2 regions of the Xanthomonas sp. MUS 060 genome follow, and region 2 is predicted to be linked to the other one. Evidence: riboswitches for the same ligand, from Rfam matches in the RefSeq annotation. Region 2 holds a riboswitch; the other holds the start of a gene.
The links. A riboswitch is a leader RNA that binds a small molecule or an ion and turns the genes downstream of it on or off. The one in region 2 is predicted to bind cobalamin.

Region 1 (7,622 bases), on a different contig from region 2:
TGCGCGAATTATTGCGCTTGCGCTGAACCGTGAGGTTCGAGCGCATGCCCATCTCGCTCAGTCGCGGCGCGCGCTGCGGCATGCGACGCAGCGCGTGGTGAGCGCTCAGTGTGTCGCTGGCGCGTAGCGCAGGGTCAGGCCGTACTCGCGGCCCAGTTGGTTGTACCAATTCACGGTCTGGTAGCTGCGGTCGAACACGTTGCTGGCCTTGGCCTGCAGTGTCCAGTCCGGCGCGAAGGCGTATTCCACGCGCAGATCGACCGTGCCGTAGCCGCTCAGGCGCACCTGGTTGGCCGCGTCGTCGTAGCGGTGACCGCTGCCGAATGCGGTGATGCCGAATTTGATCGGCCCGACGCCACGATCCACATCCAGTCTGCCGGTATTCTGCGCGCGCCGCGCCAGCCAGTTGTCGCGGTTGTCGCTGTCGCTGCGATTGCGTGGATCGGTATGGCTCAGTTGCGCCGATAGTTCCCAGCCGGCCAGCATCGCATCACCGGTCAGCTCGGCACCGCGGATGCGTGCCTTGTCCACGTTCACCGGCAGGAAGGTGGCGGCGTCGTAGGAAATCAGGTCCTCGACGCGGGTCTCGTAGGCGTTGAAGGTCCAGTTCCAGGTGTCGGCGTACTGCGCCACGCCCAGATTGCCGCTCTTGGACTTCTCCGGTTTCAATGCTGGATTGCCGGCGAAGGGGAAATACAGGTCGTTGAAGGTCGGCGCCTTGAAGCCGGTGCCGATGCTGGCGGTGAGTTTGACCCCGCCGCCCAGGCCCAGGCCCCAGCCGAGGCTGCCGGTGGTGTGTTCGCCAAACTGTTGGTTGTCGTCGCTGCGCACGCTGGCTTGTAGCTGTTGTGCGCCGAAATGGCCCAGGTATTCGGCGAACACGCCGGTGTTGCGGCGGCTGTCGATGTCGAAGGCGGTGGTGCTGGTCACGTGTTCGCGCTGCCAGTCGCTGCCGACGCTGAGCAGGTGGCCTTCGCTCAGGGTGATGTCGCCCTGCGCCGCCGCGGTATCGCGGCGGCTGTCGAAGGTGCTGATGAAATCGCGCGTGCGGCTGCCCGGGGCGCGGTAGTAACTGTGGGCATCGTCGACATTGCGGCCGAGTTGCGTGCTCAGGTGCAGGCGCTCGGATGGCGTCCAGTCCACAGTGCCGCCGAACACCTGCTGGGTGTTGTCGGCCTCGTTGCCGGCGTATACCGGGTCGCCATCGTATTCATTGCGGCTGTCGATGTTCAGCGCCTGACCCGTGACTCGCAGCGTCTCGCTCAGCGCGTAGCCACCGCGTGCGCTCAGCGAGACGTTACGGTAGCCATCGCGGTCGGGCTGGTCGACGAAGCAGCCCGCGAACAGCGTGGCCGAGCCGTTGCAGGCGTTGATGCCGGTGGTCTTTTGGTAGCCGCTTTGTACGGCGAGCCAGCCGCGCGTGCCACGGTTGCTGAAGCCGGCGCTGGCTTCGCGCAGGCCATCGCTGCCGCCGCCCAGGCTCAGGTTCTGCTGGAAGCCCTGGCCGGCGTGGCGAGTGAAAATCTGGATGACGCCACCGATGGCGTCGGAGCCGTACAGGCTCGAACGCGGGCCGCGCACGATCTCGATGCGTTCGATCTGGCTCAGCGGCAAGTCCTGGAATGCGGCCAGGCCGGCGCTCGCCGAGCCGATGCGCACGCCGTCCACCAGCACCAGCACGTGGTCGGATTCGCTGCCGCGCAGGTTCAGGGTGGTCAACTTGCCCAGCCCGCCCTGGTTGGAGATGCCAATGCCGGCACGCCCCTGCAGCAACTGCGCCAGCGAATCGGCCTGGCTGCGTTCGATCTCGGCGCGGTCGATGACCTGTGCCGGCACCACGCTGTCTTCCACTGCGATCTGGGTGCGGGTGGCGGTGACCAGGACCTGATCGAGATCGTTGGCGGCATCGGCCGCAAGCGCCAGCGCAGGTAGGAACAGGGCGGACACGACCGCGACCGAAAGCAAGTGGGACGACATGGGCAGCAACTCCGGCACGCGAGCGCGCGCTGTGACAGCAAGGGAGTCGCGAATGGGAGGGGCAAGCGGACAGCGCCAAACACGGCGCGGCACGCGCGACGCCCCCCGCATCGCAACCAGTGAACTGCAAGGACGGTCTGCGGGCTGGCGATGGCGAACCTCCCGGCTGCGACGCTTGGCCATGCCATGGCACAGCGGTGCGGGTCGTCGTCGGGACGGGTCGTCAGCGCGGATCGCTTACCGTGGCGAGAACAGCGCCGGTGTTGTCGCAAGACGCACCGGCTTCCTGTTTCAACCTGCGGGCCGGAGCCAGCGGGTTACCTTGAAGCGGCCCGATTGTACGCCATTGTGGCGCGGTTCAGTCGATCCCGCTGGTGCCAGCCTGGCATGTGGGGTCCTCGTCGTGCGCCGTGCTGTCGTGGGCATCGTCGTCGTGAGCGAAGCGGGTGGTCGCCACCGGCGCGGCCATTGGGCGGCCGTGGTCGGCCGGCAATGCGCTTGTGGCGGTTTCCAGTTCGCTCAGCAACTGTGTGCGCCGTGCTGCGGGCAGTTCCTGCCAATGGCAGTCGCGCAAGGCGCCTTCCAGCGAGTACAGCAGGTTGAGGGTGGGTTTGAAGCCGGCACGCTTGACCCTGAGGAAGGCGCCAATCGCACCGATCGCCGCCAGATCCTGGAATGTGTGCACGCCCACCTGACGCAGCCAGGCGGTGCTCTTGGGGCCGATGTTGCGCAGCTTGGTCGGACGCATCGCGACGTGCTTATCGCAGGCTGTCGACGAAGACTTGTGCGATGGCTTCCAGGCCGCATTGGTCGTCGGCGTCGAAGCGGGCCAAGTCTGGGCTATCCAGATCGAACACGCCGATCAGAGTGCCATGGCGTAGCAGCGGCACGACCAGTTCCGAGCGCGAGGCCGCATCGCAGGCGATGTGCCCGGGGAACGCTTCCACATCGTCGATGCGCTGAGTTTGCCCGCTGCTGGCGGCAGCCCCGCACACGCCCTTGTGCAATGGAATGCGCACGCACGCCGGCAGGCCCTGGAACGGCCCGACCACCAGCTCCTTGCCATCGTAGAGGTAGAAACCGACCCAGTTCAGTCGTGGCAACGCGTGGTACACCAGCGCTGCCAGATTGGCGGCATTGGCGATGCGATCGGGTTCGCCGGCGACCAGCGCACGCGCCTGAGCGAGTAACTGGGCGTACTGTTCCGGCTTGCTGCCGGTGAGCGAGGAGGACGCGAACATCCGCCGAGTCTAGCAGCGCGACCTGCCTCGGCAAGTCGCCGTCGCAGGGCTGACGCCGGCTGCGTTGCCGGCTATCCTGCGCGCCGCCGCGCGTTTTGCCGGTCAATCCACAGGCTTTCGTCATGCGTTTTCCCGCCTTCTACGTGACCGGCACCGATACGGGCATCGGTAAGACAATCGCCAGCACTGCGCTGCTGCATGCCTTGCGTGCGCGTGGTCAGCGCACGGTCGGCATGAAGCCGGTCGCCAGCGGCTGCGCGCGTCACGCCGACGGTTGGCGCAACGAAGATGCGTTGGCGCTGCAGGCGGCCAGTGTGCCGTGCCCGACGTATCACGACCTCAATCCCTACGCCTTGCCATTGCCGTTGGCGCCGGAACTGGCCGCCGCCGATGCCGGCGTGCAGCTGTCATTGGAGCCGATTACCGCTGCTTTTGCCCGCTTGCGTGCCTTGGCGGACGTGGTGGTGGTGGAAGGCGTCGGTGGCTGGGCGGCGCCGCTATCGGCGACGCTGGATCAGGCCGATCTGGCGCGCGCACTGGGGTTGCCGGTGGTGTTGGTGGTCGGTCTGCGCTTGGGCTGTCTCAATCACGCCCGACTGAGCGCTGCGGCGATTGCCGCCGATGGCCTGCAGTGCATCGGCTGGATCGGCAACGAGATCGACCCGGCGATGGAGCGTATCGACGACAACATGGCGATGCTGCGCGAACGGCTGCCGATGCCGTGCTGGGGGCGTCTGCCGTATCGGCCGCAACCGCAGGCCGAACAACTGACAACGTTCCTACAGCCGTGGTCCGGCGAGCAGACGGTGCCGGGGTGAGGTCGCGTCGTCGCGCAATCGGGTGGTGACGAACACGCTGGACTTGCAGCCGGGTGGTGCCCGTGCCAGAGAGGGGCTGAATCCGGCGCATAAAAAAGCCCGGTGGAGGGAGGGATCCACCGGGCCTGAGGTTGCATGGGGGGAGGGACCCATGCAGACCATCGGGTGCGCCGCGCGGCATGGCCGCAGCGACGTAGAGCGAAAGATTACTTGCCGTTGGTTTTCGGCTTCGGCACGGCGTGTTCGGTGGCCGTTTCGAACTGATGCTTTGCCAACTGGCCGATGGCTTCGGAGGTCTTCAGGCCGAGACCGAACACTTCCTGGTTGGCTGTAGCCAGACGCTCGAAGCTGTCGCGTGCCAACTGCAAGCCCCTCGGCCACAACGCCTGGATGCTGCCAAGATCGCGCGCTTCGGTCAGTTCGCTGAGGAAGCTGGCGGTGGCCGAGACGTTCTTCTCGAAGGTTTTAAGCTGCACGCTGAACACGCCTTCTGCTCCTTCCAGAGCCAGACGATTAGCGCGTGCTGCGGTAGCGGCGAACTGCTGGGTATAGCTGCTGAACTGGTCGTTGAATTGGGCGGACATCATGCAACTCCGTTGGAATGCTGATTGGTTGGTGCAGTGCAAAATACACCGACTCTGCTGCATTGCAACATGATTTTTCTGAAGCCGCTCAGGATTTGTTTAACTCCATTAAATATCAATGAGTTGAATCGGCGTCGATCGCTCTGGATGGCGTTCGGAATGCGGTCACGGGCCAGAGGTATGCGGGGACGCGTTGGACTCAGGCCGTAGGGCCGCGATAGCGGCAGCCGGAGGTACAGGTCTCGTGCACCACCACTTCGCTGAGGATGGGCAGGACGGGCTTGAGCCGCTCCCAGATCCACACGGCCAGACGCTCGCTGGTCGGATTCTCCAGGCCCTCGATGTCGTTGAGGTAGTGGTGGTCGAGTTGCTCGTAGAGCGGCAGGAACGCGGACTTGATGTCGCCGAAATCCATGACCCAGCCCGTCTCGGGATCTGGCTCTCCACTGACGTGCAATTCGACACGGAACGAATGCCCGTGCAGGCGCGCACATTTGTGACCTGCTGGCACGTTGGGCAGGCGGTGCGCCGCTTCTAGGGTGAAAACTTTGAAGATGTCCATCGGCACATTTTACGGGGAGAAAGTGCGATGCCGGTGGCGTGATATGCGGCGACCTGGCTGATGCCATGGAGATGCGAGCCGCATGCCGCCCCGAAGGGCGGCGTTTCTGGTGACGCCTGCGCTGGTTGGCAGGCTGTGCCCTGGCTCAGTGCGGAGCGCTGCTGGGTGGACGGTTGCCGCCATTGCCCTGACGGCGTCCCTGGCCCTGGCGGCGGGCACCGTCGGCGTGGTGGCCGCCGGGCTTCTTGCTGCCCGCGTGCGCGTGCGACGGCGCATCGCCGTGTCCGCGTCGTGCATGGCTGCCGCGGCGCGGTGGACGATTGCCGCCCGGACGCTCGTCCGGCGGGTTGTTGTTGCCCCAACGGATTGGTGTGGCTGGCTCGAAACCCGGCACGTCGCGAATGTCCATGTCGCGCTTGAGCAGGCGTGCAATCGCGCGCAGCAGCTTGGCTTCGTCCTGCGCCACCAGCGAGACTGCCTCGCCTTGGGCGCCGTTGCGGCCGGTACGGCCGATGCGGTGCACGTAGTCCTCGGCGACCATCGGCAGGTCGTAGTTGATGACTTGCGGCAACTGGTCGATGTCGATGCCACGCGCGGCAATGTCGGTTGCCACCAGGACGGTGATCCTGTTGGATTTGAAGTCGCCCAGCGCGCGCAGACGCTGACCCTGGCTCTTGTTGCCGTGGATCGCCGCCGCCTTGATTCCGGACTTGTCCAGGAACGTAGTCAGCTTGTCTGCGCCGTGCTTGGTGCGTGCGAACACCAGCGTCTGCTTGCGCGAGTCGGCCGCCAGTAGGTGCAGTAGCAGTTCGCGCTTGCGCGCGCCATCGACCGGATGCACGCGGTGGGTGATGGTGTCGGCGACGGTGTTGCTTGGAGTGGCCTGGATTTCCTGCGGGTTGTGCATGAACTCGCGGGCCAACTGCTTGATGCCCTCTTCGAAGGTGGCCGAGAACAACAGGGTCTGGCGGTTCTGCTTGGGCAGCTTGGTCAAGATGCGTTTGATCGACGGCAGGAAACCCATGTCGAGCATGCGGTCGGCCTCGTCCAGGACCAGGATCTCGATGCCGGATAGATCCACGCTGCGGCGTTCGAGATGGTCGAGCAGGCGACCCGGGCAGGCGATCAGCAGGTCCACGCCCCGACGCAGCATGTCGAGCTGGTTGCCCATGCCCACGCCGCCGTAGATGGTGGCGCTGGGAATGCGCAGATACTTGCTGTAGCCGCGCAGGCTGTCGTGGACCTGGGTGGCCAGTTCGCGGGTCGGGGTCAGGATCAGTGCGCGCGGCTTGCGTGGGCCAGCGCCCACCGTCTGCGGCGAGGTGCCCAGATGTTGCAGCAGCGGCAGGCCGAACGCGGCGGTTTTGCCGGTGCCGGTCTGCGCGCCGGCCATCAGGTCGTGGCCCTGCAGTGCCACAGGAATCGCCTGCGACTGGATCGGGGTGGGGGTTTCATAGCCCTGCTCGGCCAGCGCACGCAGCAGGAAGGGCGCAAGGCCCAGGGATTCAAACGACATCAGGATGCTCCAGGTCACACGTCGACGCCGGGACCAGCCCGGCGCGCAGACGCAAGTAGGTGAGGCTCGGAGCGTTCCCGTGAACCGCGCTGCGAGATGGTGTGGATCAACCCGGAGCGCAAGGCTCGGGTTTGTCGGCACCACGAAAGGCGTCGGGTGGAGCGGGCGAGCGGATTGGATGATCCTGGCCTCGCCGGCGGTCCTTGAGGGAAACGGACGACCGCATGCAGACTGACGTAGCATACCCTGAATTGGCGTGACGCACAAAATGTGGTTTAAGTTTCCCGTGAAACCAATTGGGCTTCTGGTCGTATACTTTGCTGATTAGCCCCCGCAATGGACGGACATGAAGCTAGGTTCACTAAAGGAAGGCGGTCGTGACGGCACCTTGATCGTCGTATCGCGCGACCTCGCCCGTGCGGTGCGCGCCATCGGCATCTCCCCGACCCTGCAACGTGCGCTGGAGGACTGGAGCACGCTGGCCCCGCGCCTGAACGCGTTGTCCGAATCGCTCAATGCTGGCAGCGCCGATGGGCAGTTCGATCTGGACATGGTGGCGCTGGCCGCGCCGCTGCCCCGCGCCTACGAGTTCCTCGACGGCAGCGCGTATCTGCCGCACGTGGAGCGGGTGCGGCGCGCGCGTGGTGCCGAGGTGCCGGACAGCTTCTACACCGATCCGCTGATGTACCAAGCGGTGAGTGCAGGTTTCTATGGTCCGCGCGATGCGGTCAAGGTCATCAGCGAGGAGCACGGCATCGATCTGGAGGCGGAGATCGTGGTGGTGACCGATGATGTGCCGATGGCGGTGGATGTGGCGCAAGCCGCCACGCACATCCAGTTGATCGGTCTGGTCAACGATATTTCGCTGCGCAATCTGATCCCGCCCGAGTTGGCCAAGGGCTTTGGTTTTGTGCAGTCCAAGCC
Region 2 (7,622 bases):
CACCGGTGTACAGTTTTTCGATACCGAGCATGCCGGACATCTTGTTGGCGCGGTACTTCACGTACTGAATCATCTCGTCCACGTCGATGCCCTCGATGCCGTCGAGCACTTCCGAGGACCACTCGGTTTCCAGGCGGATCGCGTGCTCGAAAGCCTGGTGCACGTAATCGGTGAGTTCGTTGGTCTGCAGCTCGGCGTTCTCGCCGATGATGGCGCGGATCAGTTCGCTGATGAACTTGGTGTGGGCCAGTTCGTCGCGGTTGATGAAGCTGATGATCTTGCCGGTGCCGGTCATGCGGTTCTGCCGCACGAGATTGTAGAAGTAGGCAAAGCCCGAATAGAAGTTGATGCCTTCCAGAATCGAGGACTGGATCAGCGAGCGCAGCAGGGTCTCGGCGGTCTTCTCGCGCATGAAGTCGTCGTAGGCCTGCATGATCGGCTGGTTGCGCGCGATGATGGTCGGATGCGTGCGCGCGATTTCGAACACGCGGTTCTGGTCGGCCAGACCGGCGATCGACGCCAATACGTAGGAGTAGCTCTCGTTGTGGATCACTTCCTGCTGGCCGATGATCGCGGCATTGGCGTGCGCGGCCGGGTCGGTGATGTATTCGGCAACGTTGTAGATGAAGCGCGTCTGCGGCGAATCCAGCGTGGCCAGCAAGCCGATGATCGAGTCGTAGGCATTCTTCTCGCGCGCCGACAGTTCGCTGTACTGCTTGGCATCGCCCTTCATGTCCACTTCGTCGGGAATCCAGAAGTTGGTCGACAACTCCTTGTACGCCCGATAGAAGGACGGATACGGGATGTCGTTCCAGTTGAGGATGCCGCTGGTGGTGCCGTTGATGATGCCGGTGGACCGGTTGGGGTGCAGCGGTTCGAGAATTTTGATGCGATCGAGCGCGATGGCCATGGTGTTTGCTTCGTAAATCGGGTGAACGGCGCCGACATGCGGCGCGACGGAACCGCGCGACGCGCACCGGGATATCCCTGGCGTGCGCGTCGCTGGGCACTAGGTGCCAGCGATCAGCTGGAGCACCACTCGCATTCGCTGATATCGATGTCGTTGGAACGCACGTAGTAGGTGGTCTTCAGGCCTTCCCTCCACGCGGTCATGTGCAGGTCCAGCAGCGTGCCGGCGCGAATGCCGCTGGGCACGTAGAAGTTGAAGCTGATCGATTGATCGACGTGGCGCTGACGACGGGCGTTCTGGCGCACGCTGGCGAACTGGTCGACCTTGTAGGCACCCTTTTCGTAGTACGGGTAGGTGTCCACGGTCAGCCCCGGCGCCACCACCGGACGACGGAAATCCTTCTTCTCTTCGTAGTAGAACGCGCTGTAGATCGGGTCGATCGACGCGGTGGAACCGGCGATCTGTGCGGTACTCATGTTCGGCGCCACCGCCACCATCCAGGCGTTGCGCACGCCATGCACGCTCACCTGCGCGGCCAGCTCCTGCCACTGCGCACTGTCGTAGCCGCGCTTGCTGAAATACTCGCCGTTCTGCCAGTCGCTGCCCTTGAACACCTTGTAGGCGCCCTTTTCCTTGGCCAGCGACAGGCTCGCCTGGATGGTCAGGTAATTGATGCGCTCGTACAGCGTGTCGCTGTAGTCCTCGGCCTGGCGCGAATTCCACTCGATACCCTTCTGCGCCAGCAAGTGGTGCCAGCCGAAAGTGCCCAGGCCGATGGCGCGGTACTTCTGGTTGGTGATGGTGGCTTGCGGCACCGGCAGGTCGTTGAGGTCGATGACGTTGTCGAGCATGCGCACCTGGATGCGAATCAGCCGCTCCAGGATGTCCGGCGACAGCAGATCCGGCTGCGCGGTGACCGCACGGCCCAGGTTGACCGAGGACAGGTTGCACACGACGAAGTCGCCAGCCTGTTTGGTGGTCACGATCTGATCGCCGCTGATCATCTCCTGGATGACCCGGGTCGGGCTCATGTTCTGCAGGATCTCGGTGCACAGGTTGCTGGAATAGACCATGCCCTGGTGCTTGTTCGGGTTCATCCGATTGACTTCATCGCGATAGAACATGAACGGATTGCCGGTCTCCAGTTGACTGACCATGATCCGCTTGAACATGTCGATGGCCTTGACCACCTTGCGACCGATGCGTTCGTCGGCCACCACTTCCTCGTATTTGGCGCGGAAACTGCCTTCGCCACGCTTTTCGTCGAAGAAGTCCTGCAGGTACCAACCCTTGACCTCTTTCACTTCATACGGGTCGAACAGATACCACTCGCCACGACGCTCCACCGCTTCCATGAAGATATCCGGCACGCACACCGCGGTGAACACGTCATGCGCGCGCAGGCGTTGATCGCCGTTGTTCAGGCGCAGATCCAGGAACGCCTCGATATCGCGGTGCCAGATGTCCAGATAGACGGCGATGGCGCCCTTGCGCTGGCCGAGCTGGTCCACCGACACGGCGGTGTTGTTGAGCTGCTTGATCCACGGCACCACGCCGCCGCTGGAGTTCTTGACCCCACGGATCGCCGAGCCGGAAGAACGCACGTAGCCCAGGTAGGCGCCGACGCCACCACCATGTTTGGACACGCGCGCCACGTCGGTGTTGGAGTCGTAGATGCCTTGCAGGCTGTCGTCGACGGTGTCGATGAAGCAGCTCGACAACTGCCCGCCGATCTTGCCGGCGTTGGACAGGGTCGGCGTGGCGACGGTCATGTACAGGTTGGACAGCGCCCAATACGCCTCGCCGACCAGTTGCATGCGGCGCTCGCGCGGTTTCTCGTCCTGCATCAGGTACAGCGCGATGGTCAGCCAGCGCTCCTGCGGCAGTTCGTAGACCTTGCGCGAGTTGTCGGTGGCCAGGTAGCGCGTGGCCAGCAAGTACAAGCCGTTGTAGGCGAACAACTTGTCGCGCTCGGGATCGATCATCCGGCCAGCCTCGGCCAGCTCTTCCTTGGAATAATTCTTGAGGATGTCGATCGAATACACACCGCGATCGGCCAGGCTCTCCTGCAGGCCGACGTAGGAGCCGTACTTCTCGCCGGCATCGTAGAAACGGTTCTTGCTGGCGCGCTTGTACAAGCGGTCCAGGTACAGACGCGCGGCGAAGTACTCCCACTCCGGGGTGGCGATGTCCACGCGCGATTCGGCTTCGCGAATCAGGTAGTCGACCATCTCGTCGGCGGACAGGCTTTCCTTCTTCTCGATGAAGGCGAACGCCTTGCGCTCGTAGTCGCTCACGTCCAGCTGCGGAAACTCGGCGTGGATCCGATCCAAAGTGCGCTGCAGGCGCGAACGGTCGAAAGCCATGCGGCGGTTACCGCCGTCCTTGACGATCCAAGTGACGGCGCGCTGATCGTTGCTCGGCTCGCTGCTGGCCGTGGTGGGCTGCGCGATGGCGGCGGCGGTCGTGGAATCGACGGCGTCGTCGATGGAAGCGGCAGCCGGCAGGCTGTGGGTCTGGCTCATGAAAATCTCTCCAAGCGTTATGCACACAACCACCCGCCCCCCCCTCAGGCAGCGGTCCGACCGAATCGGCGAAGGTGATGCGGTGTCACGGAAAACCAGCCGCACAAGCGGGGCCTGCGAGCGGTCATCTGCGTCACCAAGATCTCCCCCCGGAGACACAAGGTCGGCGCCACGCGGTGTGCTTCACGCGGCTGTCGGCAGGTCTTCGGGCTGATAGACCGCGGCTACTGGGCAGTTCCGAGCCCCTCGCCCGCCAAGGCGTGCGCCTCAGGCAGTTGGAGGTTCGTTCCCAATGACCGCTGCGGCACAGCACCGGCGTTGGCGCTCACACGCCATACCGGCTTCCCTTTTGATCCCGAGGCGAGATGCCTCAGGAACCGACAACCCCAAGATAGTGGGGTGTCATAGTGGCGTCAACGCTAAATGTAGGTGTAATCACGAAAAGCTAAGCCTGCCAATGGTTTGCCTGCGCAACCGGCCTCCATCACCGGGATCGAGGCCGTGATGGCCTTGTGAAACAACCAGGGCGCGCGGCCAAAACGGGGGGACGGCGGGCTGTCGGCACAACGCAAACGGGCGGCCGATGGCCGCCCGCTGCGGGGGATGCGCTTCTGCCCGGCGCCAATGCCGCGGGCAGAGGACATCGCAGTGCCGGACACCGCCGTCGTGCGGCGGGTCGGGCACTGCTGAGTCAGGCGACCACAACCAGATTCACATCGATGTTGCCACGGGTGGCATTGGAATACGGGCATACCTGATGGGCCTTGTCCACCAGCGCTTGCAACGCCGCACGCTCCATGCCCGGCACCGCGATGCGCAGTTCCACGGCGATGCCGAATCCGCCGGGGATCTGGCCGATGCCGACCTGGCCTTCGATGGTCGGCTCGGCCGGCAGCTTGAGCTGCTCCTGACCGGCGACGAACTTCATCGCGCCGAGGAAACAGGCCGAATAACCGGCCGCGAACAGTTGTTCCGGGTTGGTGCCGTCGCCGCCGGCGCCGCCCAGTTCACGCGGAGTCGATAGCTTGACGTCCAACGCCTTGTCAGGGGTCGCGGCGCGGCCGTCGCGGCCCCCGGTGGCGGTGGCGGTGGCGGTGTAAGCAATGGTGGTCGGTGAAGCCATGGTGATACTCCTTCGAAGGACGACGCCGCAGCGTCAGGGATGGGGAGAGTCGAACACAGAGTTAGGACACAGCAAAATCGGCGAGGTAGACGCAGGCCAGACTCAAGGCGAGGCCAATAATTTGCCGCGGATGTCCTCCAGTTCGTGTTTCAAAAGGTTCAGTTGCTCCAGATCGCAGGCAACCGCGCACAACACACGCTCCGGCAACACCTGCGCCCGCTCGCGCAAGGCGCGACCGCGCTCGGTCAACGCGACCACCACCCGGCGCTCGTCCTCCATAGCACGGCGGCGGGTCAGCAGACCGAGCGCCTCCAGGCGCTTGAGCAGCGGCGTCAGCGTGGCCGAATCCAGGAACAGGCGTTCGCCGATGTCTGAAACACTGCACTGGTCCTGCTCCCACAGCACTAGCATCGCAAGGTACTGGGGATAGGTCAGGCCGAGCGCGCGCAACAGCCGCCTGTAGAGCTTGTGCATGGCCAAGTTGGCCGAATACAGGGCGAAGCACAACTGGTTGTCCAGCCGGAGCAGGTCGGTGGCAGCAGCGGCAGGACGATTCATGTCCACGATATTAAATCGCTAGCTATTAAATAGCAAGCTATATTTATTCGAGAACCAACTCGTCACCGAGGCCGGCCGCTGGCGGCGGGTCAGATCCGCCACCGGCTCGGCTAAGGTGGGATTATGCCGCCAGGCAATACTCAAGGAGCAGAGGACATCGCAGTGCCGGACACCGCCGTCGTGCGGCGGGTCGGGCACTGCTGAGTCAGGCGACCACAACCAGATTCACATCGATGTTGCCACGGGTGGCATTGGAATACGGGCATACCTGATGGGCCTTGTCCACCAGCGCTTGCAACGCCGCACGCTCCATGCCCGGCACCGCGATGCGCAGTTCCACGGCGATGCCGAATCCGCCGGGGATCTGGCCGATGCCGACCTGGCCTTCGATGGTCGGCTCGGCCGGCAGCTTGAGCTGCTCCTGACCGGCGACGAACTTCATCGCGCCGAGGAAACAGGCCGAATAACCGGCCGCGAACAGTTGTTCCGGGTTGGTGCCGTCGCCGCCGGCGCCGCCCAGTTCACGCGGAGTCGATAGCTTGACGTCCAACGCCTTGTCAGGGGTCGCGGCGCGGCCGTCGCGGCCCCCGGTGGCGGTGGCGGTGGCGGTGTAAGCAATGGTGGTCGGTGAAGCCATGGTGATACTCCTTCGAAGGACGACGCCGCAGCGTCAGGGATGGGGAGAGTCGAACACAGAGTTAGGACACAGCAAAATCGGCGAGGTAGACGCAGGCCAGACTCAAGGCGAGGCCAATAATTTGCCGCGGATGTCCTCCAGTTCGTGTTTCAAAAGGTTCAGTTGCTCCAGATCGCAGGCAACCGCGCACAACACACGCTCCGGCAACACCTGCGCCCGCTCGCGCAAGGCGCGACCGCGCTCGGTCAACGCGACCACCACCCGGCGCTCGTCCTCCATAGCACGGCGGCGGGTCAGCAGACCGAGCGCCTCCAGGCGCTTGAGCAGCGGCGTCAGCGTGGCCGAATCCAGGAACAGGCGTTCGCCGATGTCTGAAACACTGCACTGGTCCTGCTCCCACAGCACTAGCATCGCAAGGTACTGGGGATAGGTCAGGCCGAGCGCGCGCAACAGCCGCCTGTAGAGCTTGTGCATGGCCAAGTTGGCCGAATACAGGGCGAAGCACAACTGGTTGTCCAGCCGGAGCAGGTCGGTGGCAGCAGCGGCAGGACGATTCATGTCCACGATATTAAATCGCTAGCTATTAAATAGCAAGCTATATTTATTCGAGAACCAACTCGTCACCGAGGCCGGCCGCTGGCGGCGGGTCAGATCCGCCACCGGCTCGGCTAAGGTGGGATTATGCCGCCAGGCAATACTCAAGGAGGGTGTCGCATGCTCGCACCATTGCTGCTGCTGGCCGCGCTCAGCGGTACGCCCACCGACACCGAGCCCAATACGCTGCCCGACGGCGACACCCTGGTCGGCCCCGGTGCCGAGGCGCTGGCCCGTGAAACACGCCGCCAATGCCCGACGGTGCCGACCAACCGGCTCTTCCCATCCGCCCTGCTCGATGCCGAAGAAACTTTCCGCGACGCCCTGCCCGCAGCACAGCGCCAGGCCATGGAACGGCAATTGCCACAGGAGGGCGACCTGGGGCCAGCGCGCTGCGCGGACAGAGACGGCGCCAGCTGCCTGGCGGCCGCCTATCTGGAAGAAATCGATGGCGCGGGACTGATGCCACGCTTCGTCGCCGGGCTGTGTGCGCCCGGGGCGGTGCGCTGAGCACAGCCCAAGCAGGCAGTCCCGTCATCGCGACCGGCATGCCGCCGCGCAGCCCCGGCACTCAGGCGCGGTGCGCGGCGGCCAGGTACTCGGCGCTCTGCATTTCGATCAGGCGCGAGGCGGTGCGTTCGAACGCACCGGCCAGGCGCTCACCGGTGTACAGCAGCGGCGGCGGATCCTGCGCTGTGCAGACCAGATTGACATGCCGGTCGTACAACTCATCGATCAGGTTGACGAAGCGCCGTGCAGCGTCTTCGTTGGCGCGACCAAAGTGAGGAATACCGCCAAGCAGGAGAGTGGTGAACTCGCGCGCGATTTCGATGTAGTCATTCGGACTGCGCGGCCCCTCGCACAACGCGGCGAAATCGAACCAGACGATACTCTTGCCACGTGCGCGCACCGGAATCTTGCGCGCTTCGATCTCGATGTTGCCACATCGCGCCTCGGCATTGCCGGTCAGCTCGCTCCAACGCTGTTCCAGCCATGCGTCGGTCTCCTCGGCCAGCGACGTGCGGTATACCGGCGAGCGCGTCAACGCGCGCATGCGGTAGTCCTCGGTGCCTTCGGCGTATAACTCCACGCAGTACTTTTGCAGCAGCGCGATGACCGGCAGGAAGCTCGCCCGCTGCAAACCGTTGAGGTAGAGATTCTGCGGCGCGGTGTTGGAAGTGGTCACCAGGGTGACACCCTCGGCGAACAAGCGCTCCAGCAATCGTCCCAGCAACATCGCATCGCCGATGTCGGTCACAAAGAATTCGTCCAGCA

Region 1: another riboswitch for cobalamin. It lies ahead of btuB (TonB-dependent vitamin B12 receptor); the one in region 2 lies ahead of XANALMUS060_RS08860 (ribonucleoside-diphosphate reductase subunit alpha).

Annotation. Positions count from the first base shown of each region.
Region 1 covers NZ_JZIM01000003.1:186,271-193,892, forward strand. The annotation lists gene gph (phosphoglycolate phosphatase) at 1-26, shown strand, start outside; gene btuB (TonB-dependent vitamin B12 receptor) at 106-1,977, opposite strand; cobalamin riboswitch at 2,090-2,317, opposite strand; gene XANALMUS060_RS05500 (TfoX/Sxy family protein) at 2,336-2,725, opposite strand; gene XANALMUS060_RS05505 (GAF domain-containing protein) at 2,736-3,218, opposite strand; gene bioD (dethiobiotin synthase) at 3,341-4,036, shown strand; gene XANALMUS060_RS05515 (phasin family protein) at 4,243-4,620, opposite strand; gene queD (6-carboxytetrahydropterin synthase QueD) at 4,820-5,182, opposite strand; gene XANALMUS060_RS05525 (DEAD/DEAH box helicase) at 5,328-6,698, opposite strand; gene XANALMUS060_RS05530 (fumarylacetoacetate hydrolase family protein) at 7,045-7,622, shown strand, end outside.
Region 2 covers NZ_JZIM01000006.1:140,731-148,352, forward strand. The annotation lists gene XANALMUS060_RS08855 (ribonucleotide-diphosphate reductase subunit beta) at 1-910, opposite strand, end outside; gene XANALMUS060_RS08860 (ribonucleoside-diphosphate reductase subunit alpha) at 1,024-3,435, opposite strand; cobalamin riboswitch at 3,614-3,832, opposite strand; gene XANALMUS060_RS08865 (organic hydroperoxide resistance protein) at 4,127-4,558, opposite strand; gene XANALMUS060_RS08870 (MarR family transcriptional regulator) at 4,661-5,116, opposite strand; gene XANALMUS060_RS08875 (organic hydroperoxide resistance protein) at 5,322-5,753, opposite strand; gene XANALMUS060_RS08880 (MarR family transcriptional regulator) at 5,856-6,311, opposite strand; gene XANALMUS060_RS08885 (hypothetical protein) at 6,468-6,857, shown strand; gene zapE (cell division protein ZapE) at 6,919-7,622, opposite strand, start outside.